DNA from 4 places in the Kaistella sp. CFF1-2 genome. Region 1 is predicted to be linked to each of the others. Evidence: riboswitches for the same ligand, from Rfam matches in the RefSeq annotation. Region 1 holds a riboswitch; each other region holds the start of a gene.
The links. Region 1 has a riboswitch for S-adenosylmethionine ahead of AC5XHR_RS08480 (hypothetical protein). Riboswitches for the same ligand answer to the same signal wherever they lie in the genome.
Positions count from the first base shown of each region.

Region 2: it holds a riboswitch for S-adenosylmethionine, as region 1 does, so the genes downstream of both, AC5XHR_RS06175 (alpha/beta fold hydrolase) here and AC5XHR_RS08480 (hypothetical protein) in region 1, are expected to answer to the same signal.
Region 3: it holds a riboswitch for S-adenosylmethionine, as region 1 does, so the genes downstream of both, AC5XHR_RS06280 (O-acetylhomoserine aminocarboxypropyltransferase/cysteine synthase family protein) here and AC5XHR_RS08480 (hypothetical protein) in region 1, are expected to answer to the same signal.
Region 4: it holds a riboswitch for S-adenosylmethionine, as region 1 does, so the genes downstream of both, AC5XHR_RS00095 (Na+/H+ antiporter NhaC family protein) here and AC5XHR_RS08480 (hypothetical protein) in region 1, are expected to answer to the same signal.

Region 1 covers NZ_JCAKLF010000002.1:711,435-716,695, forward strand. Annotated here, with positions in the region: gene AC5XHR_RS08460 (hypothetical protein) at 1-476, shown strand, start outside; gene AC5XHR_RS08465 (hypothetical protein) at 504-1,100, opposite strand; gene AC5XHR_RS08470 (hypothetical protein) at 1,121-1,942, opposite strand; gene AC5XHR_RS08475 (hypothetical protein) at 1,953-2,600, opposite strand; gene AC5XHR_RS08480 (hypothetical protein) at 2,610-3,413, opposite strand; SAM-I-IV-variant riboswitch at 3,472-3,573, opposite strand; gene AC5XHR_RS08485 (hypothetical protein) at 3,746-4,288, shown strand; gene AC5XHR_RS08490 (HNH endonuclease domain-containing protein) at 4,347-5,261, shown strand, end outside.
Region 2 covers NZ_JCAKLF010000002.1:227,565-232,825, reverse strand. Annotated here, with positions in the region: gene AC5XHR_RS06180 (MGH1-like glycoside hydrolase domain-containing protein) at 1-1,893, opposite strand, end outside; SAM riboswitch class I at 2,128-2,232, shown strand; gene AC5XHR_RS06175 (alpha/beta fold hydrolase) at 2,288-3,232, shown strand; gene AC5XHR_RS06170 (ACT domain-containing protein) at 3,239-4,777, shown strand; gene AC5XHR_RS06165 (O-succinylhomoserine sulfhydrylase) at 4,837-5,261, shown strand, end outside.
Region 3 covers NZ_JCAKLF010000002.1:254,565-259,825, forward strand. Annotated here, with positions in the region: gene ctlX (citrulline utilization hydrolase CtlX) at 1-545, opposite strand, end outside; gene AC5XHR_RS06280 (O-acetylhomoserine aminocarboxypropyltransferase/cysteine synthase family protein) at 633-1,928, opposite strand; SAM riboswitch class I at 2,045-2,143, opposite strand; gene AC5XHR_RS06285 (glycoside hydrolase family 20 protein) at 2,271-4,529, shown strand; gene AC5XHR_RS06290 (hypothetical protein) at 4,544-5,104, opposite strand; gene AC5XHR_RS06295 (hypothetical protein) at 5,124-5,261, opposite strand, start outside.
Region 4 covers NZ_JCAKLF010000001.1:15,601-20,861, forward strand. Annotated here, with positions in the region: gene AC5XHR_RS00085 (helix-turn-helix domain-containing protein) at 1-787, opposite strand, end outside; gene AC5XHR_RS00090 (hypothetical protein) at 1,161-1,706, shown strand; SAM-I-IV-variant riboswitch at 1,752-1,847, shown strand; gene AC5XHR_RS00095 (Na+/H+ antiporter NhaC family protein) at 1,892-3,211, shown strand; gene AC5XHR_RS00100 (ankyrin repeat domain-containing protein) at 3,334-4,809, shown strand; gene AC5XHR_RS00105 (DUF2271 domain-containing protein) at 4,816-5,261, shown strand, end outside.

The DNA.
Region 1 (5,261 bases):
TTTTTTTTAATCATTTGAATGCTCAATTATTAAAAATTGAACAAAAGTACTATTCATCAAGTGAAGGGATGATTTACCTTGGCTTTCCATCAATTGACTTCTCAAAAATGTCAAAAGAAGAACGATCATACTTTGTTTATTATTTATGTTTTTTCGTTGCTTTTGATCTTTTGGTTTTCACATATAATAATGAGAACTACGAATTGCAAAAAGGGAAATTACAACTTCCAAAATTTGAGTATGGTTTATCTAATGTATTTATTTATCCAGGTGCGATTTTTGAAAAGTTTAAAGTGAATTCCAATTCAGAAATTTTTGAAAATGTTGTTGAACTAGGGTTTGCTTATTTAAATAGTAGGGTTCAAGAAATAGATTCATTGCATATTTTTGATAATATATTTAGTGACAAAGATTTCTTAACAGGAGCATTTAATATTGAATTAAAAAAAGCAATTAAAAAATACTCACAAAAGTAATTTAGTAAATTGGCAAGAGTATTTTTTCTATATTAAGGAAACATTTACCCACTCCTGTAGTTCTTTTACTCCCCCTTTTTTTCGGCAGTATCCGCATCCCCATTCATCTGTATTGATATCGATGTAAATGTGATGGCTATTAGAACCGACGCAGTTGGCATAATAGAGTCCTTTTTCCGTATTATAGGGTTTAGGATTCAACATAAATTTTGTGAAAATTTCTAATAAAGGACTTGTGGTGAAACCCTTTATTTTGTCTTTAATAGAAGTTATAATTGTTTCAAAATCAGTGTCATTAAGGTGTTGTGATTTCCAATTGTACGGTAACGACTGAAAGGGTAATCTTTTATGGAAAATGTCTTCAAAACATCGGATTAAATTTTCTTGGAAAGACCTTCTAGCATTGTATTTGTATTGACTCTCAATTTTTTCCTCGTCTTTTATTTTACAATCTTCAACCAGCGCTATAAATTGGATGAAATTGTCTGCTGTAATTCGGTAATAGTATATCAGAGGAATGTCAAAACTTTGACAATCAACTTCAAGAGTGGCTAAGACGGTAAAATCATCGATCTTTGCTTTTCCGAATATTTCGTGAAAGGTTGTCCCTTCTTCTTGTGACATTGATGTGTGTGTACTAAAATTCATTCTACTATTAAAAAAGCGTTAAAAGGATTCCATTCATACGTTTTCTTATTTACAATATCTTGATAAGGATTCCATGTTTTATCAATACGGCATTCTTCCTTTAGTTCATTTCTTTCAGATTCACTTAGTTGATTATAGTATTGAATGAGCACTAATGATTCTGTCGTATAGGAACAATCTGGATATGAATAATAGGATTCATGTAAAGCAACCAATATCATATTTTTATAATCATTTGTTATTTTAGGCTCAATTTTCCTATAATATGAATTTACTTCTTTATTGAACCTTCGATCACATAGAAAGAAATACAACTCATTTGGGTTTTTAATGATAATAGCCTTCATCATTTTGTCAATTTCATCTTCACGATCTATGTACTCGGTATTGTCTTTAAAATCTACAATGCCTTCCTTCAGGTATTTTTGAATATGTTTTGAGAGACTTGTGATGGTTTTTGTGCTAAAGTATTTCATATAGCTTTCTTCCCACCAATCATTCTTGGTGTCATGAATAAGATCAATGGCGAATTTTTCATATACCTCTTCAGAGGATTCATCTTCTAAACATTTAGCCATGACGTCTACTTCATTAGCACAAAATAGCAGTCGCAAATGTGCTTCTACATTTCTATTGATGAAATTCTTAATTATCCATGCATTTTCATCTTTCGTGAAATCAAGGGATTCGGAAAAATAATCAGCTTTAATACCCGGATATGGATATAGAACCTCCATTTCGATATAATAGTTTTCGAAGTAGGTAACTTCCACAACTAAGAATTGACCGAGCATCCATTGAACAAATAATTTTGTCATTTTTTATGTTTTAGAGGTTTCCATACATCTTATTTGTTCTTTCAAAGAATTCGACGTTTAGCATTGGGTTAAAGTTTGATATTTTTTGAGAAGAAATTAACTCTGCTAGTATCTCAATTTTAGTTTTTTGATCCATTTTAGAATACAATTCTTCAAAATCTGGATTCAAAATACTCGGAGTTTGAATTTTTGCTTGCAATGAAAACTTCTTTTGTATTCCATTAGCCAGAATATGTTGATTAAGTACTCTTGTTAAATTACCCGTCAAAGTATATCTAAAAGCATTATGTCTTGGAAGTTCTGAGAAATAAATTTCTTCAAGAGTTTTGAGTTTATCGAAGTATTCGTTGTTTTGCCCATCTGAGTCTTCGATTCCAAAAAAACGTTCTTTTATGATTTGATAATAGTCTTTGATGATATCTTCGCTCTGCTTTTCTACTATGTCAGAAATTTGGAAGCAAATTTTGAGTATTTCCTTTTCCCAATATGCTGATGATTCTTTACAAAAAGCACCACTAAGTTTAGGAACTAAAGAAAATGCGATTCCATTGTATGGGTAGAGTAGTTTGATGCAAATCTCTCTTTTGTTTGAAACGTATTTTTGACCAATTAATAAACGGTCTTTATCATGCGTGTATACGATAGTGTTAGTCATCATTTTTAAATTTTATAGTTCACTAATTTGTAACATTATTCCAGCGTCAGGATTCATTAAATCATCTTCATCGAAGATCCAAACCGTATCATCGTATTCTTCTTCATCTTCGGCATATTGGAAGTCGGATAAGTCAACAATCACGCTATCTTTATATTTCATACTATAGGTAAATTGACGATTGTAAACTTCAATTTGTAATTCATCTTTTGAATAGGCCTTGTATTTTGATTTTTCCATACAGATATTCGCGAGCTCGACAGCACAATCTTTCGCGTCGCAATCTCCAAAATAGGGTGTTCCATAAGAATCATCGTCTGAATCATAAGTGATTGAACCTTCATATTGTATGACTTCTCCATCGAGGCATTTTAAACTTAAGTAGATGTCATCATCAGTACCCATAATAAGAGCTTTTCTTCCGAGGATTGTACTTAATTCTTGGTATAAATTTAAATCGTAGTCAAATATTTCTGTACAACGGTAATGCCCGTTTAGAAAAATTTCTTCTTCATAAATTTCAAATACTTTATTGTACGATTCTGCTTTTTGGGAACCGTATTTTGATGTGTGATAAAGTTCAAAATACCCTTCAAAGAACTTGAGAATGTCTTTGTTTTTAGCTTTTGCAATAATTGATGTGCGTTCTTCATAGCCGTCATTTTCATAAGACTCACCGCTTATGTAGTTGTTGTAAACCATGAATCGGACCATATCAATCGTTTTAAGACAATACTTTTCGCCTCGTACTTTTTGGAAGCCTAAGTGTTCTGGCTGTGTACTAGATAAATCTGTACTTAAATTGGTTGTAGACATATGATATAATTTATAATGTTTCAATTACAAATCATAACAAGAGAAAAATTGTGGGAAATAACCTTTTTTATTTTGGCAGGTTTGCCCTCATTCTATACCACCGTGGCAGGTTAAAGCTCGGTTGGTGTTCTGAAATAATCAGAATCTCTTGATGATATGTTGCAAATATAGAAATCTTTTTTAGAATTGAGTGCAAAAACAATAAAAATCCCTATTTTTAAATGTTTTCATTAGAAAAGTAATGAATTTACTATGATCAGCAAATAATTCTTTAGATAAGAGAATCAATAAAGTGTTTTTTTTTAACTATAAAAGTATTTTATTTGAAAATAATGAGCTACACACCAGAACTACAAAAGGTAATTGACCAACTAAATCTTAAGAAAGAGAATATTCTTTACTTAACTATTAAAAATGTTTACCTTGATGAAATGAGGGAACAATTAAAAAATGTTGAGTATCGAGATAATACGGAGTTTTTTAGGAGAAAACTTTTTATTAAGGGTAAAGATGGTTTACCATCTCATGAAATGAAGCCTTTGAAGTACATTTTATTTCAAGGAGGCTACGAGCCAAATAGTCCCAGGTTATTAATAGGCTTAAAAGGGTGGACCTTGGACAAGAAAAAGTTTCCAGATACCCTGGACATCCAAGGACATGACATTTATAAGGGCATTTGCTTATTACTTGATACTATTGTATTTGATTCTCAAAGAGGGCGGTTGTACCGGGATATTCATAACTTGAAGAAACCAGAAAAAGTTATGGCTAAAGTTCCTGATAAATCTGTTTTACCTAAAAAAGAATCAGTTAAGAAAGGAATGAAAAAGCACAAGCTAATTTTGGAAATTAGGAAAAGGAAAAAGAACATTTGATTTATTACAACGAGCCAACATGCACTTACCTCATTCCCAAAAACTTCCTGTAAACCTTTTGTCTGCTGTTTTTAATAGAACAACAGCAACATATAAGTATTATTGGTTGCTTGCATTAATTGAATCTGTAGAGCAAGGGAAGTTGGAGATTTCTAAACGAGAATTGTTTTCAAGAATGATTAGCGCTTCTTGGTATACAATAAACTATTTTCACTTGTCTTTTGGAGCTTTTGATATGATTGAAGATGCAATTCTGAAAATTAGAGAAACAGAAGGAATAACAATCGACGAAAATAGAACAGAAATACTAAATCAATTATTATCATCAAATAATAAAGAAACAGTAAGAGTCTTGAATCATTTTGATAAAAATGTTCCGCATTGGTTTCTTTCTCCTTGGTTCCCCAACAAATCAAAAAAAGATGTATATAATGCTTCTCAAGATTTTGAGAAGAAGGCAATTTACGGTTTAGAAAAGGATTTTATTAAGATAAACCCTTTGTGGCAGAACTATTTGACGAAAAATTCTAAAATTTTAAAAGAGTTTTGTTATTGGAACTTAGCTTTGTTTTTACAAACAAGAAACCCTAATGTTCCAGACATTCCAAATAAATTAATCAAGCCAGCAACTAGAAATAGCCTTGTAAATCAGACTAAGGATTATTGGAAGTTGGTTTTTAAAGAGATGGGATCTATAGAATGTATATTTACTGGAAACAGACTAGACTACTCTGAAAAGAATTTCGCTATTGATCATTTTGTTCCATACGCTTTTGTCTCACATGATCTAATTTGGAATTTAGCTCCCGTTGATAGAACCTTTAATTTGTCTAAAAGCGACAGGTTGCCATCGTTTGATGTCTATTTTCACAAGTTTAAGGAATTACAGAAGAATGCATTCGAAATACATTTAAGCAACAAGTCCAGTAGCAAATTTTTAGATGAATACCTTACAATATTTCCATCCATTAAT
Region 2 (5,261 bases), 480 kb from region 1:
CGGAATTAATCCAACAATACTTCTCAAACGTAATGGCAACGCTTGCCCATCGGATAATTGTAAAACATCATAGAAGAAACCGTCTTCCTCATTCCAAAGACCTTGGTTGTTGGTTCCCAAATTTTCCATCGCCTCTGCGATATACAGATAGTGCTCGAAAAATTTAATCGCCATATCTTCATAAACACGATAATGCTGCGCCAACTCCATCGCAATACGCATCATATTCAGTGCGTACATTGCCATCCAAGACGTTCCATCAGCTTGTTCTAAGTGATCGCCGTCTTCAAGTTCCATATTACGGTCAAACGCACCAATATTATCGAGTCCTAGGAATCCGCCACCGAAAATATTTTTTCCGTGTTTATCCTTGCGATTCACCCACCAAGTAAAATTCAACAATAACTTTTGGAAAACTTTTTCTAAAAATAGTAAGTCGGGACGTCCGTGGATTTTTTCATCAATTTTAAAAACCCTGAAGCAAGACCAAGCGTGAACAGGCGGGTTTACATCGCTCATGTTCCATTCGTACGCTGGAAGTTGCCCATTCGGGTGCATGTACCACTCTTTGGTAAGCAACAACAACTGATTTTTTGCAAAATGCGGATCAATCAACGCGAAAGGAACGCAGTGGAACGCCAAATCCCAAGTCGCATACCATGGATATTCCCATTTGTCGGGCATGGAGATGATGTCCTTGTTGTGAAGGTGTTTCCAATCTGTGTTTCGAACGTAATGATTGAAATCTCGTGGCGCTTCAAAATTAGGATCACCTTTCAGCCATTTTCCAATATTGTAATGGTAGAATTGTTTGTTCCACAAAAGTCCTGCAAAAGCTTGTCTTTGGATGTTTTTTTCATCTTCATTGGTCACATCTTTCTGTACCAAATCATAGAATTCATTACTTTCTTGAAGTCGAAGATTAAAAATAGCATCGAAATCTTCAAAAGCGTTTTCTAATTCTTTTTCCGTTAATCGGAAATCAAAATGCTGCCTAGCGCCTGGCTCTAAAACAGTTTTAATGATAAAACTAGCTTTGGTTCCTTGTTTTTCAGGGTTGATAGTTTCACTTCCATGAACTATAAAATCATTGATTCCATCCTTGAAATACCCATCTGAAACAAAATTATAAAGTTTTTTGGTATTGGTTTCGTTTTCACAAAAAGCATCGTCTAATGGTGTTCGAGAGTAGAAATTCTTCATACTCAAATCGTCATGCGAAATTTCAATGTTTCCTTCTTTTATATGCTTTAAGGAAGGTTTGTATTCATTGTATCCCCATTTCCAATTGTTGCGATACCAAATAGTTGGTAAAATGACTAATGGAGCCGTTTTATGACTTCGGTTAACTGCAGTAACTCGAATCAAAATATCCGATTCCGAACCTTTTGCATATTCAATAAAAATATCGAAGTAGTCTTTGTTTTTGAAAATATCTGTATCGATAATTTCAAATTCTTGCTCTTTTTTAGTTCGCTTTGCATTTTCCTCGATCAATTGTTCGTAAGGAAAGGCTGTAGTAGGATATTTATACACCATTTTCATGTAGGAATGCGTTGGTGTATTATCGAGATAGTAAAAGATTTCTTTAATGTCTTCGCCGTGATTTCCTTGATAATTGCTCAGTCCAAAAAAACGCTCTTTAACGCGTTTATCTTGGGTGTTCCAAAAAGAAAAAGCAAAACATAAACGTTGCTTTTCATCGGAGATTCCTGCAATTCCTTCTTCTGCCCATCGATAGGCGTAGCTTTCGGCGGTATCGTGACCTGTGTATTCCCAAGCGTTGCCACTTGGACTATAATCTTCGCGAACATTTCCCCATTGGCGGTTACTTACATAAGGTCCCCATTTTTTCCAATTTTCGTCTGCTGAACGTTTCAGTTCTTCACTCATCATTTCAAATTTGTGCAAAAATAAAAAAGATTTAGTAGAATATTTAATTTGTTGATTCCTAATTTTTTATATAAAATTTTCAATTTTGAACATGATGAATTTAATAAAAACTCCAACAAAGTCCGATGTTGAGGAGTTTACAACGAATTGTAGAAATTCTATAAAACTTTTTTGGTAGATTAAATTTCGTTAGCGTATATTTGCATAAGAAAATTGTTCATTTACATATTGAAAATGTTATTGAGAAAGGTGGAGAGATTAGACTCTGTGAAACCTTGGCAACCCTTCGGAAACGAAGAAGGTGCTAAATTCTACTCCTAATATTGGGAAAGATAACAAAGACTTTTACTTCTACAGGTAGCATTTTCGATGGATTTTTAAGGAAAAAAAGAAATTGAAAACTTCGCTACACCATATTCAACTACATAATTTTACAAGCTCGAATGCAACGCATTGGGAGACACTTTCATTGTCGTATCAAGTATTCGGACAAGAGCTTCATCATGCACCTTTGGTGCTTATTAATCATGCACTAACAGGGAATTCCCATGTTGGTGGTGACGATGGCTGGTGGAAAACGTTGGTGGGAGCCGGAAAAGTGATCGATACAGATAAATACACCGTTCTTTCATTCAATATTCCGGGGAACGGCTATGACGATTTCACAATTGAAAACTCCAATACATTTACTGCAAAAGACATCGCTCGTTTGTTTTTGTTGGGACTTAAAGAGTTAAAAATTTCATCACTGTTCGCTTTAATTGGAGGTTCCGTTGGCGGTTCTGTTGGATGGGAAATGTTGGCTTTAAATCCGAATCTAACACAAATTTTTATTCCCGTTGCCACCGATTATAAAACATCAGATTGGTTGCATTCGCAATGTTTGGTTCAGAAATTTTTATTGGAAACAGAAGAGCAACCTCTAGAAAAAGCTCGAATTCATGCCATGTTATGCTACCGAACTCCCGAATCCCTCAATTTAAGATTCAAAGGTGAAACAGACGCGGTAAAACAAATGCGAAAGTCGCACGATTGGCTTTCGTATCACGGAAAAAGTTTGAGCGAGCGATTTACACTTAAAGCCTACCGATTGATGAATCATTTATTGATGACGATTTCGGTTACCGAAGAGCAAATCAAAACCATTCAAACAGAAATTCATTTGATATCCGTGGATACCGATCTTTTTTATCCCGCATTTGAAATCAAAAAAACCTTTGAAATTTTAGATGAAAATCAAACAAACGTAAGCTATCACGAAATAAAATCCATTCATGGGCATGATGCCTTTTTAATGGAATACGAACAATTAAACGCAATTTTAAAACCTATATTTTAAGTAATTATGTCAGAAAAGAACACAATCAATATATACAGAAACAAGGCTTTGGTGAATTTTGAAGGAAAAGATTTCCTTGGACAAATAGGCGTCGATTCTCGAATTTTTAATGCTTTAAATGGAGGAGGAATTAGCGTCGGAGTGATCTCACAACAGGCGATTGAAAACGGGATTTCTGTACTCGTTGATGAGAGCGATGCCGAAAAAGCCGTCCAAGTTTTGAAGGACGAGTTCCTAAAAGAAAACAACCAAGGCGTGGTGAGTGGGATTTACAGTATTCATCAATTGACGGTTATTGGCTTTGTTTCGGATAATTATTCGAAAATTTTGTCGGAGCTTCAACGTCATAAAATTTACCCGTTATTGTTGAATCAGGTGGCTTCAGCCGGACGTGTGAATATTGTCGTTACCGAAAATCAAACGGAACTTGCTAAAAACATCATTGAAACCGAAATTTTCGGAAAGCCAAAAGCGGTTCATTTAGCGTTAATTGGTCACGGAAATGTTGGTGGAACTTTAGTGGAGCAAATTTTAGATTCGGCACACGATATTTTGAATCGAAAGAGAATTGATTTAAAGGTAGTAGCCATTGCAAATTCACGAAAAATGGCTTTGAATAAAGCGGGTTTTGGAAGTGATTGGAGACAAAAAATTAACTATTCGCAGAATGAGTTTAATATTCAAGATTTAATCGCTTACGCGCAAGAACATCATCTAGAAAACCTTGTGATGGTGGACAATACGGCGAGTAAAGAATTTGTTTTGAATTACGATGAGTTTGTAGAAAACGGATTTGATGTGATTTCGTCCAACAAAATTTACAATACTTTGCCCATTGCGAAATACAGAAACTTCCGTCAAATTTTAAATAAAAACAAGAAACATTATTTGTACGAAACCAATGTTGGCGCTGGTTTACCGTTAATTGATACGATTAAATTATTACACTTATCAGGAGAAAATATCACTCGAATTAAAGGTGTATTTTCTGGTTCGTTAAGTTATATTTTTAATAATTTTTCTGTTCGTGACGAGGTGTTTTCCACGATTATTGGCGAAGCGATGGAAAAAGGATTCACCGAGCCAGATCCACGTGAAGACCTTTCTGGAAACGACGTTGCGAGAAAACTGTTGATTCTTGCTCGTGAATTGGATTTGATTAATGAGTTTTCGGATATTAATATTCAAAATTTGATTCCACAGAATTTATTGGAAATTCCAAAAGACGAATTTATCGGTCGTTTGGATGAGTTGAATACCGAATATAAGTCGATAAAAGAAAATCAAAAACCAGATCACGTATTGCGTTATGTGGGTGATCTTCATGGAGATTTAAGCCAAGACAAAGGGGTTTTGGATGTGAAATTAGTTTCTGTTCCTGCAAATTCGGCTTTAGGTCAATTGAAGGGTTCTGATTCGATTTTCGAGATTTACACCGAAAGTTATGGTGAGAATCCAATCGTAATCATGGGAGCAGGCGCAGGCGCGAAAGTTACGGCTCGTGGCGTTTTTGGAGATATTCTACGTTTAAGCGAAACGATTTAAAAATAAATTGAAATAAAAAACACGTTTTCTGAGCTAATTTCAGAAATCGAAAATTGAAAATGGAAAATAAGAAAACCAATCATTTTGAAACCAATGCCATCAGACAGCAAGCGGAAAGAACGCAGTTTGATGAGCATTCCGTACCGTTGTATCTAACGTCAAGCTTCGTTTTTGAAGATGCGGAAGATATGCGTGCCAGTTTCGCAGAAGAGAAAGATAAAAACCTGTATAGCCGATTTTCGAACCCAAATGTGACGGAATTTGTAGATAAAATTTCACAAATGGAAAGTGCCGAAGCGGGTTATGCATTCGCAACGGGAATGGCGGCTATTTACTCGACATTTGCAGCTCTGCTAAATGCAGGTGATCACATTGTAAGTTGTCAATCGGTTTTCGGTTCGACACACACGTTGTTCACGAAATATTTCCCAAAATGGAATATTGAAACTACGTATTTCAAAGCAGAAAATGCAGATACGGTTGA
Region 3 (5,261 bases), 460 kb from region 1:
TTTCCTGCCGTTTGATAGGAATGAAAAACAACCGGTTTATAACTAATCGATTCACAAAAATCGATAAATAACTTTTCATCTAAACGCAATGAAACAGAACCGTAGGCTAATTTATTTGGATGATCGAAAATCATACTTCCCGTTCCTTCTAAAAAACGATTTTCATTTTCAAAACGAGACCAATCGGTTACTTTAGAGATTTCGAAACCTTCGTTTTTAACAAAATCTAAAATATCTTGACGTCTTTCTACACGTCGATTCGGAGCAAACATAGGATACAAAACAACTTCTCCATCCTCACCAAAACTCACCCAATTGTTTGGGAATATAGAATCTGGCGTATGCGGATCCAGCGTATCTTTTACCACCAAAACACGAACCCCTGCTTCTCTAAGTTTACTAACGAAATTTTGAAATTCTTCTAATGCTTTGGCTTGCGTATTTTGACTTTTGTCTTGAACTTGAAAATAGTTATTTTCTGCCGTTTGCGCGTTAAAACCAAATGCGATAGGTTCCACCATCAAAACAGTATCCGTTGTTTGCATAATATTAGACTTTTCGCAAATGTACTAAAGAAAAGGCTCTGCAACAAGACAGAGCCAAAATTGAAAATAAAAATGAGAAATATGGGTTTACAACGTATCTAAAGCCTGAGATAAGTCGGCAATGATATCGTCGATATGTTCAATTCCCACGCTTAAGCGCACCAAGCCTGGAGAGATTCCAGCATTTTTCTGTTCTTCCTCAGAAAGTTGTTCGTGCGTAGTCGAAGCGGGATTAATAATTAATGTTTTTGCATCACCAACATTGGCTAAATGCGAAATTAAGTTCAAATGATCGATTAAGCCAACAGCGGCTTCTTTTCCGCCCTTCAATTCAAACGTTAAAACACCACCAAAACCTTTGGTTAGGTATTTAATTGCGTTTTCATAGTCGGGAAAACTGGGCAAACCTGGATACAAAACTCGAGAAACTTTCGGATGATTTTCTAGATAATTAGCTAGTTTCAAAGCGTTTTCAACTGTACGTTCCACACGAAGAGAAAGCGTTTCTACACCTTGCAAAAGTAAAAATGAATTGAAAGGTGAAATCGCTGGACCAAAATCTCGTAATCCTTCTACGCGCGCTTTAATGATAAATGCAATATTTCCAAAAGGTGAATTTTTTCCGAAAACATCAGCGAAAACCAATCCGTGATACCCTTCTGAAGGTTGAGAAAGCAAAGGAAATTTCGGAGAACTCCAATCAAAAGTTCCACCATCCACAATCACACCACCAATGGAAGTTCCGTGACCTCCAATCCACTTTGTAGCCGATTCAACAACGATATCTGCTCCATGCTTGAATGGATTGAACAAGAAACCTCCCGCACCAAATGTATTATCAACAATTAACGGAATTCCATGTTTTTTTGCCACCGCAGAAATCGCATCAAAATTGGCAATATTCAATGTCGGGTTTCCAATGGTTTCCAAATACAAGGCTTTTGTATTTTCATCAATTAAAGCCTCAAAATCTTCTGGGTTATCATCTTTTGCGAAACGCGCTTCAATGCCCAATTTCTTAAAACTCGCCTTAAATTGGTTGTGCGAACCACCATACAAATACGGCGCCGTCACAAAATTATCGCCTTGCTGCAAAATATTAGTGATTGCCAAAAATTGAGCCGCATGACCAGAAGCCACCGCCAATGCTCCCGCCGCTCCATACAAAGCAGCAATTCGTTTTTCGAAAACATCCGTAGTTGGGTTCATAATTCGGGTATAGATGTTCCCGAATTCTTTTAATCCAAAAAGATTCGCGCCGTGTTCTGCGCTATTAAAGGTATACGAGCTTGTTTGGTACAAAGGTACCGCTCTAGAATTCGTCTCTTGATCAACTTCGTGACCCGCATGCAATTGCAATGTTTCAAAATGTAATGTACTCATCTTTTTAATTTTTTTAATACCGAAACATCAGCTTTAAAAGAAGCGAAAGAGCATAAAAAAACTCCTTCGACAAGCCGAAAGAGTGAGTATCTTGAAAATAGAATTCTACTGTATTCGTCTTATCTGTTCCTTTTCAGGTTGAAAGTAGCACCTTATTTTTCAACAGGTTGCTAAGGTTTCATCGGGTCAATTCCCTCCGCCTTTCTTGATAAGTGATGTGTTCAATGATCGTTTAACATGACAAATGTAAATCAAATATTTTAATCTACCAAATAAGTGGACTAACCTTTTTTTTGCGTATTCATTAAAAAAATCTAAATTTAGAATTCTAAATCTTCCTTTATGAAACGAAGCCTACTTGCTTTTCTTATTGCATTATTTGCAACGCAATTTGTATTTGGACAAACTAAATTAGCGCTAATTCCAGAGCCTGTTTCAGCAAGTTACTCGAACTCGTCATTTGCTATCGAAAAGCAGCTTCAGCTCATTGACAAAAACAACCCGAATTTGGCTAAAGAAGTGGATTTATTTAATCATTTTCTAAACAAATATCCGTTCGAATTTACCAATCAAAATTCTAAAACGAAAGTTTTCGTTGAAAAATATACGTCGAAAAACGAAGATGAATATCAATTAAACTCCGATGGAAAGTCGAAATCAATTCACATTCAATATACTTCGCCAGCGTCTAAATTTTATGCAATACAAACGTTAGTGCAAATTTTAAAACAAAGCAAAGACAATCAATTTCCTGCATTGCAGATAACCGATTATCCAAAATTTGAATATCGTGGAATGCATCTCGATGTTTGTAGACATTTCTTTACTATTGACGAAGTGAAAAGTTATTTGGACTATCTAGCGATGTATAAATACAACAAATTTCATTGGCATCTTACAGACGATCAAGGTTGGAGAATTGAGATTAAAAAATACCCGAAATTAACTTCTGTTGGTGGATTTAGAATCGGTTCTCAAGTTGGTCACTATGCTGATATGAAATTTGATGAAATCCCATACGGTGGGTTTTACACACAAGATCAAATTAAAGATGTTGTTGCTTATGCTAAAAAACTCCATATCGATGTAATCCCCGAAATCGAAATGCCTGGTCACGCTCAAGCAGCGTTGGCGGCTTATCCAGAATTCGCTTGTACTAAAGGACCTTTCGAAGTATGGAAAGAATGGGGCGTTTCGGAAAATATCTTTTGCCCAACAGAAGAAACCTTCACTTTTTTAGAAAATGTTTTATCCGAAGTAATGCCGCTTTTCCCGTACGAATACATCCATATTGGTGGAGACGAAGCTCCCAAAACTGTGTGGAAAGAAAGTCAGTTTGTACAAAATTTGATGAAAGAAAAAGGCTTCAAGAACGAAATGGAAGTTCAAAGTTACTTCATCACCCGAATTGAAAAATTTGTGAATTCCAAGGGAAAACAAATTATTGGTTGGGATGAAATCTTAGAAGGTGGACTCGCTCCTAATGCAACAGTTATGAGTTGGACAGGTATTGAAGGCGGAATTCATGCCGCAAAAACACAGCATAAAGCGATTATGACGCCTACTTCTACCAATTATTTTGACTACTATCAAGGAAATCCAGAAACAGAACCTATTTCAATCGGAGGCGACCTTCGTTTGAAAAAAGTGTACGAATATCAGCCAATACCGAAAGAACTAGATGAAGCGCAAGCCAAATATATTTGGGGAACCCAAGGAAATTTATGGACGGAATATATTTTGAATTTTCCACATGTTCAACATATGATTTTCCCAAGAATGCTCGCTCTTTCTGAAGTGGCTTGGGGAACTTCAAAACCAAAAGAATACAAAGCGTTTGAAAACCGTGTTTTAGAGCATTTTAAAGATTTTAATAAGTTAGGAATTCGATATTCAAAGGCTATTTTTGAAGTTTCGGATCAGATCACTAAAAATGCGGATGGAACTATTAAATATGAACTTTCGGCCGCAAATGATCCCACGAATATTCATTACACATTAGATGGAACAGATCCGACTACGCAATCACCAACATATAATGCTCCTTTTACCATTGCAAAATCAACGACTATAAAATCAGGATACTTTGAAAATGGATTGATGAAAAGTCCAATAACCAAAAGAAATTTCAGCTTCTCTAAAGCTACGGGAAAACCAATTACGTTAGAAAAAGAACCCAATGTTGCCTACAATGTTGGCGGTGCTTTTACTCTTGTTGATGGGATTCAAGGAGATTTTAAAAATCACGGTAAGTCATGGTTAGGTTTCTCGGGTGATGATGTAAATGCAACGATCGATCTAGGAAAAGAAGAAGAGTTTAGTTCGATTTCTTTGAATTCTTTAGAACGTCAAGGAAGTTGGATATACTTACCAAAGCGAGTAGAAATCTTAACCTCATCAGATCAAAAAAACTTTAAAACGATAAAAGTCGTTGAAGCAAATGAAATTCAAAATGCAAAAGGAAAAATCGAAATCAACCTGCCGAAAACTACGGCTCGATATGTAAAAGTTATTGTTTCCAACTTTGGTGTGATCCCGAAAGGAATGCCTGGAGCAGAAAACAAAGCTTGGCTTTTTGTCGATGAAATTTCAGTGAATTAAAAGATTAAAAAAACTTATCGCTTTTCCCAACTAGAATTACGTTTTACGAAAAGTAATTGTTTAAAATCTTGACTATCCGAATAATTTTGGATAAGGATTTCAACGCTGTCTTTTGTAACTTTTAAAGGATGAATGTCGTGCACCGTTTTCTTGATTTTTAATGAATCGTTGTAAAAATGATGTGTTGCAGAAGTAAATTCATCATCAAAACCGTGACCGACAAAAATTGTTTTTCCATTAATTGAATACTGTTCATCAAAACCGGTCGCAAGATCGATGAAATACGGATTTTCCTTAATGTATTTAAGTTCTTCAAATCGTTCTTCGGGAGTCGTTACCCCATCATATCGGTCATCGTTACCGCAAACTCCAACTGTCCTTTCATTCACTAAAAACAATGTGTCTTTCGGTGACATTGTCTTTGCAATCTCATGAATAATTTGTGTTTTTAGCTCAGAGGCGTTTTCCACTTCGGTCTGTTTTCCTTCCTTCGCTTCACAAGCTAGTAAAGCCAATCCAAGTATTGGAAAACCTATTTTTCTCAGGAATTCTTTAGTGTTTTTTATTAATTTCATCTTTAGTTTCAACCTAATTTTAGCATAAAAGCCACCATAAAGTAACTAACTCTAAGTTTCCATTTTTAAAAACTAAATGAAAAGCATCTTCCACATCATTTTTACCAATTGAAAATCGAGCATGCATTTCATCCGAGTCTTCTAAAACATAATAATC
Region 4 (5,261 bases), on a different contig from region 1:
AACGTTCTTCTAAAATTTGTTTTGTCAGAGCTTTTGTCCCGTTCTTTTTTGATGTTTGATACGCTTTATTAAAGAGTTCTAAAGCTTGATCTTTTTGATTTTCTTCAACTAATACTAACGCTTTAGAAAGCTCTAAAATTTCGGATAGTGTTGGATTTTTAGATGGTATCTGACTTATAAGCTGATCAGCTTTGGAAATTGTTTTTTTAGCTTCTTCCGTTTTTCCGCACTTTAATTGTGCAAAAGCCAATTGCGCATAGACCGCAAAAATAAAATTAAGGTCTTTCTTGCGTACTTGGGGTGGAATTAAATTCAAATATTTTTCTTTTTGGATGGCGGATTGGCAATACTTTTCATCAATATCATTAATTTTTGAAAGTATATAATGGGTTTCTGCTTCTTTATAAGGATCATTTGATTGGCCAATTAATTTCTTTTCGCGATCAAGCGCCTCATTAGATTGCATTATAAGTCCTGCTCTTCGATAGGCCAAAAGTAAGGTTAGAGTATAATCGCGTTTTAATCGTGTTGAGTCTGTTTGGTTTCCAAAATGCTCTGCAGATTCCAGTAAATTTACGGCATTTGCATATTCCCCTTGACGAAATTTATTAACTCCTAAAATATAGTACGAATAAGAAAATTCATATGGAGTTTGCGCGTTTTTTAAAGCTTGTAAGCCGTTGTATTCTAAATTTAGATTACTCTCTTTTGCTTGTTTTTGGTGGAACAGAAATCGCTGATGTTTTTCTTCATTAGGATTGCTTTGGCTATATATAGGTATAGCCATTATAAGTAAGAATACTATAATGGGAGTTCTAAGGCACATATTAACACAGATACAAAGAGAAAGATACTCTTTGTATTATGCAAAAATATAGTATTTATTTTGGGAATATTCAATTATTAAGTTAAGATTTGTTCTAAATAATTAATTTAGATTGCTATTATTTTTGATTTCTTGCAATGTAATGGATGTTTCATCTTATAAACTTTGACATTATTCTATTTATCACTTAAATGTAGATTTGTAGTAGACTTATTTTATTGTCCATATTTCGGTGTAGGAATCTGCTTTTTAGAATATAAGCATAATTGATAATTGTGTACTATTTTCAAAATATTTTAATTGTATCTTGCTTGCAGAACGAAAATATAGATTTATGAAAAAGGGATTAGTTCTAATAACCAGTTTGTTTTTGTTGCAATCGTGCGTCGTTTCTACGGCAGCCAAAGTTGTAAAAGGTGCTACAAAAGTGGCTTATAAAACCGTTAAAGGAACCGTTAATGGAATAAGTTGGGCGGTCAAAAAAGCTGAAGGCAAAATTAATGAAGATGGCTTGGATGGAACTTGGAAAATAGTTGGAGTGTATCATGGTACTTTCGACGATTTTCAAAAAGATTCAAATCCAGCAACATCCTTTGAAAGTGAGTGCGGAGAAGCTTTTGATCAGTTAGTTTTTAAAACCAATAAATCCAAATTCAAACAAGCTCATTGTTCATCCGAAGATCAAGATTGGACAAAATATAAATTGAAATTTGGAAAAAATCCGTTAACTAGAGATAAAGAAAATTTTATTGAATACGGGAATAATTCTTATATTTCGGTTATTGATGTTTCTAACAAAACGTTAGTTTTAGAAGGAAATGTGCTTCCCAAGCTTTATTTTTCTGGAGCCAAACTCTATTTATTAGAAAAAGTAAAATAGGTAAGAAAGGTGTTTTTTTCATCTTTCTAATTTTTTATATCTTTGCGGCATTATCAAGAACCCCGAAAGTCGGGTAGCAACCTGCAACAACAAGCAAGGTGCTAAAAACGATAAGCCATTTCTGGAAAAAACGTTGATGCTTCTCTGAATTGTGTTTATCGGATTGATGTAAGAATTACTGATGCATGAACACAATTTTTAAAAATCCTATTTGGGCTTTATTTCCATTTTTCGTTTTTATCCTGGTTTTTCTAGGAGCTGGTATTTATTATAATGATTTTTACGCAATGCCTTCCCCAATCGCAATTATTGTGGGAATTATCGTGGCGTTTATCATGTTAAAAGGTTCCATGAAAGAAAAAACAACTACTTTTTTGGAGGGTTGTGGCGACCGGAATATATTAACAATGTGCATCATCTATATTTTGGCGGGTGCTTTTGCAGCAGTTTCCAAATCCATTGGTAGTGTTGATGCCATTGTGCAATTGGGAATTCAGACGCTTTCCCCTCAATATTATCCCGCGGGAATATTTCTTATAGCTTCATTTTTATCTATTGCCTCAGGAACATCGGTCGGGACAATAGTGGCTCTTGGTCCAATAGCAGTTGGACTTTCAGAGGCTGGAGGTTGCGATATTAATATTGTAGGAGCGGCGCTTTTAGGGGGTGCTATGTTTGGGGATAATCTTTCCATAATATCAGATACAACGATTGCGGCAACTCAAATTATGGGTTGTGATATGCGAGATAAGTTCAAGAATAATTTCAGTTTTGTATTTCCAGCAGCGGTTATTGCGTTTCTAATCTATATTTATATTGGTTCAGGGAATACGGATGGTGTTCAAAATACATTGAGCTCGGAGGCTCAGTCGCCCATACTTATTATTCCTTATCTCGCCGTAATTTTATTGGCTTTCTTTGGATTGGATGTTTTTCTCGTTTTACTTATAGGTATTGCTTTAAGTGGAATTTTCGGTTTTATTTATCATGATTTTAGCTTTTTGGAGTTTGGGAAGAAGGTGTATGAGGGTTTTACAAGCATGACGGAGATTTTTCTTTTGTCGTTATTAACAGGTGGTTTAGCGGCATTGGTTGAAAAAGCTGGTGGAATTGACGCTTTATTAGGTTCAATTCGAAAGAAAATTTCAGGACCAAAGTCCGCTTTATTAGGAATAGGAACTTTTGTGGGATTAACAGATGCTGCAACAGCGAATAATACAATTTCTATTGTCATTACAGGTAAGGTTGCCAAAAAAATTACTGAAGAATTTAATATAAAGCCTAGAGTTACAGCTTCTATTTTAGATACATTTTCGTGTTTTGTACAAGGGATTATTCCCTATGGAGCACAAATTTTAATACTAACGGGTTACAGTAAAAATTCGATTAGTTATCCTAGTTTATTACAAAACAGTTTCTACTTGTTTCTATTACTTATTGCTGTTTTCATATATATAGGAGTCGCTAAAATCCGTAATTCGGATAATTTTACAGCCGCTGAATAAATTTATTTCCTGCATTTTATCACTTTTTTAATATTTCTTTTGGAGGTGTTATTTTTATTCTTAATTTTGTTATTTATAATTATTATAAATAAAATTAACGAATCAATCATACCATATACCTTATGAAAAAGATCTTTTTTGCTGCTGTTTTTTTAGTAGCTGTTGCTTTCGGGAAAGCTCAAAAAAATACCTTATTAGATGGTGCTTTTTGGAAAAATAACCCAACTTTAGAGACTGTAAAAGCAGAAATCGCAAAAGGAAATAGTCCGTCACAACAGAATGGAGGATTCTTTGATCCCGTTGTAATGGCGATTAACAATAAGGTTTCAACGCCTGTTATTCAATTTATGATCGAGCAGGAAGGAAATTCGATTGATAAAAAAACGCACCATTCAAGAACGTATTTGCAGTGGGCTGCGGCTTCTGGAAATTTAGAATTGGTAAATTATCTTTTGGCGAAAGGTTCGGATGTGCATTATAAAGACAGTCATGGTTCGTCTGTTATCGAGTATGCAGCCGAAGCTGGAAACAAAAATACGGCAGTTTTTGATGCGTTAATTAAAGCTGGAGCCAATCCAAAATTGAAGCATGAAGACGGTTCAACTTTAATCATGATGAGCATTGCGAATGATGACGATTTAAAGTTGGCGAATTATTTCGTTTCTAAAGGTTTGTCGCTTCAAGATAAAGATGCAGCGGGAAGAACGGTTGCAGATTATGCAATGAAGTTGGGGAATTTCAAAATTTTGGATCAATTAATTGCGAAAGGTGTAAAACCAACCGACCAAGCTTTGTTTTTTGCAACTCAAGGTTCGCGCGCAAAATCAAATGGATTGGATGTTTTCCAAACTTTAGTAGAAAAATATAAGTTGAATCCAAAGGCCTTAAATCCAAATGGAGCAACGATTTTAAATTCATTGATGAGAAGACCAAATCTTGAGATTATTCAATATTTCTTGAACAAAGGTGTTGATGCAGGAATTGCCGATAAAGAGGGAAATACAGCGTTAATGATGGCTTCTCAAGGAAAAGATGCGAAAGTAATTGAAACACTTTTAGCAAAATCTAAAAACGTAAACGCAGCCAATGCAAAAGGCGAAACTGCGCTAATGAAGGCTATTGAAAGCGGTTCTGCTGATGTTGCAAGTCTATTAATTAAAAACGGAGCCAACGCAAAAGCGACTGATAAAGCTGGAAATTCTTTAGCGTATTATTGGTTTAATTCCTATAAATCAAATCCAGAAGCGATTGCCGATTTCGCAGCGAAACAAGCTTTGTTGCAAACGGCTGGCGTTGATTTTAAATCGACTCCAAAAAACGGAAACTCGTTGTTGTTATTGGCGGTTGACAAAGGCGAAATCGATTTAGTGAAAAAAGCAGCGGAATTGGGTGTTGATGTAAATGCTCAAGATGCCGATGGAAACTCAGCTTTGCACAAGGCGGCGCTGGTTTCTAAAGACGATAAAATGCTAAAAACTTTGGTGGATTTAGGCGTTAAAAAAGATTTAAAAACAGAATTTGAAGAAACGGCATACGATTTGGCTAAGGAAAACGAATTCTTAACAAAAAATAAAGTGTCAATCGACTTTTTGAAATAAAAGATTATGAAAAAGAAATGGAAAGTTATGGTTTTGAGCGTGTTTGCATTGGTTTTGTCCAATTCAATTTTCGGTCAAACAACGAAGTACAAAACAATGATTCAGATGAATGCGTATTCGGGGAAAGAAGCCTATGTGGTGATTTCGCTAATCAATCCGAAAGGGCAGTACGAGCAGACTTTGGGCGTTTTAGGAACCGATAATGAGTGGTACAACACGCTGAAAGAATGGGACAAATTTCAAAAAGTTAAAAAGCAAAAATTAAACGGAATTACAGGCGCTTCGGTTGCTGGTGGAGCGAGAGCAACACGTTTAATTGAATTTGACACAGCTAAACTAGACAAAGGTTACAAGCTTCGTTTCGAATCTGCCGTTGAAACTCAAAAATACTACGCAAAAGATGCTGAAGTTGCTTTATCATCGGCGGTTTTAGACAATAAAGCGGGCGTTAC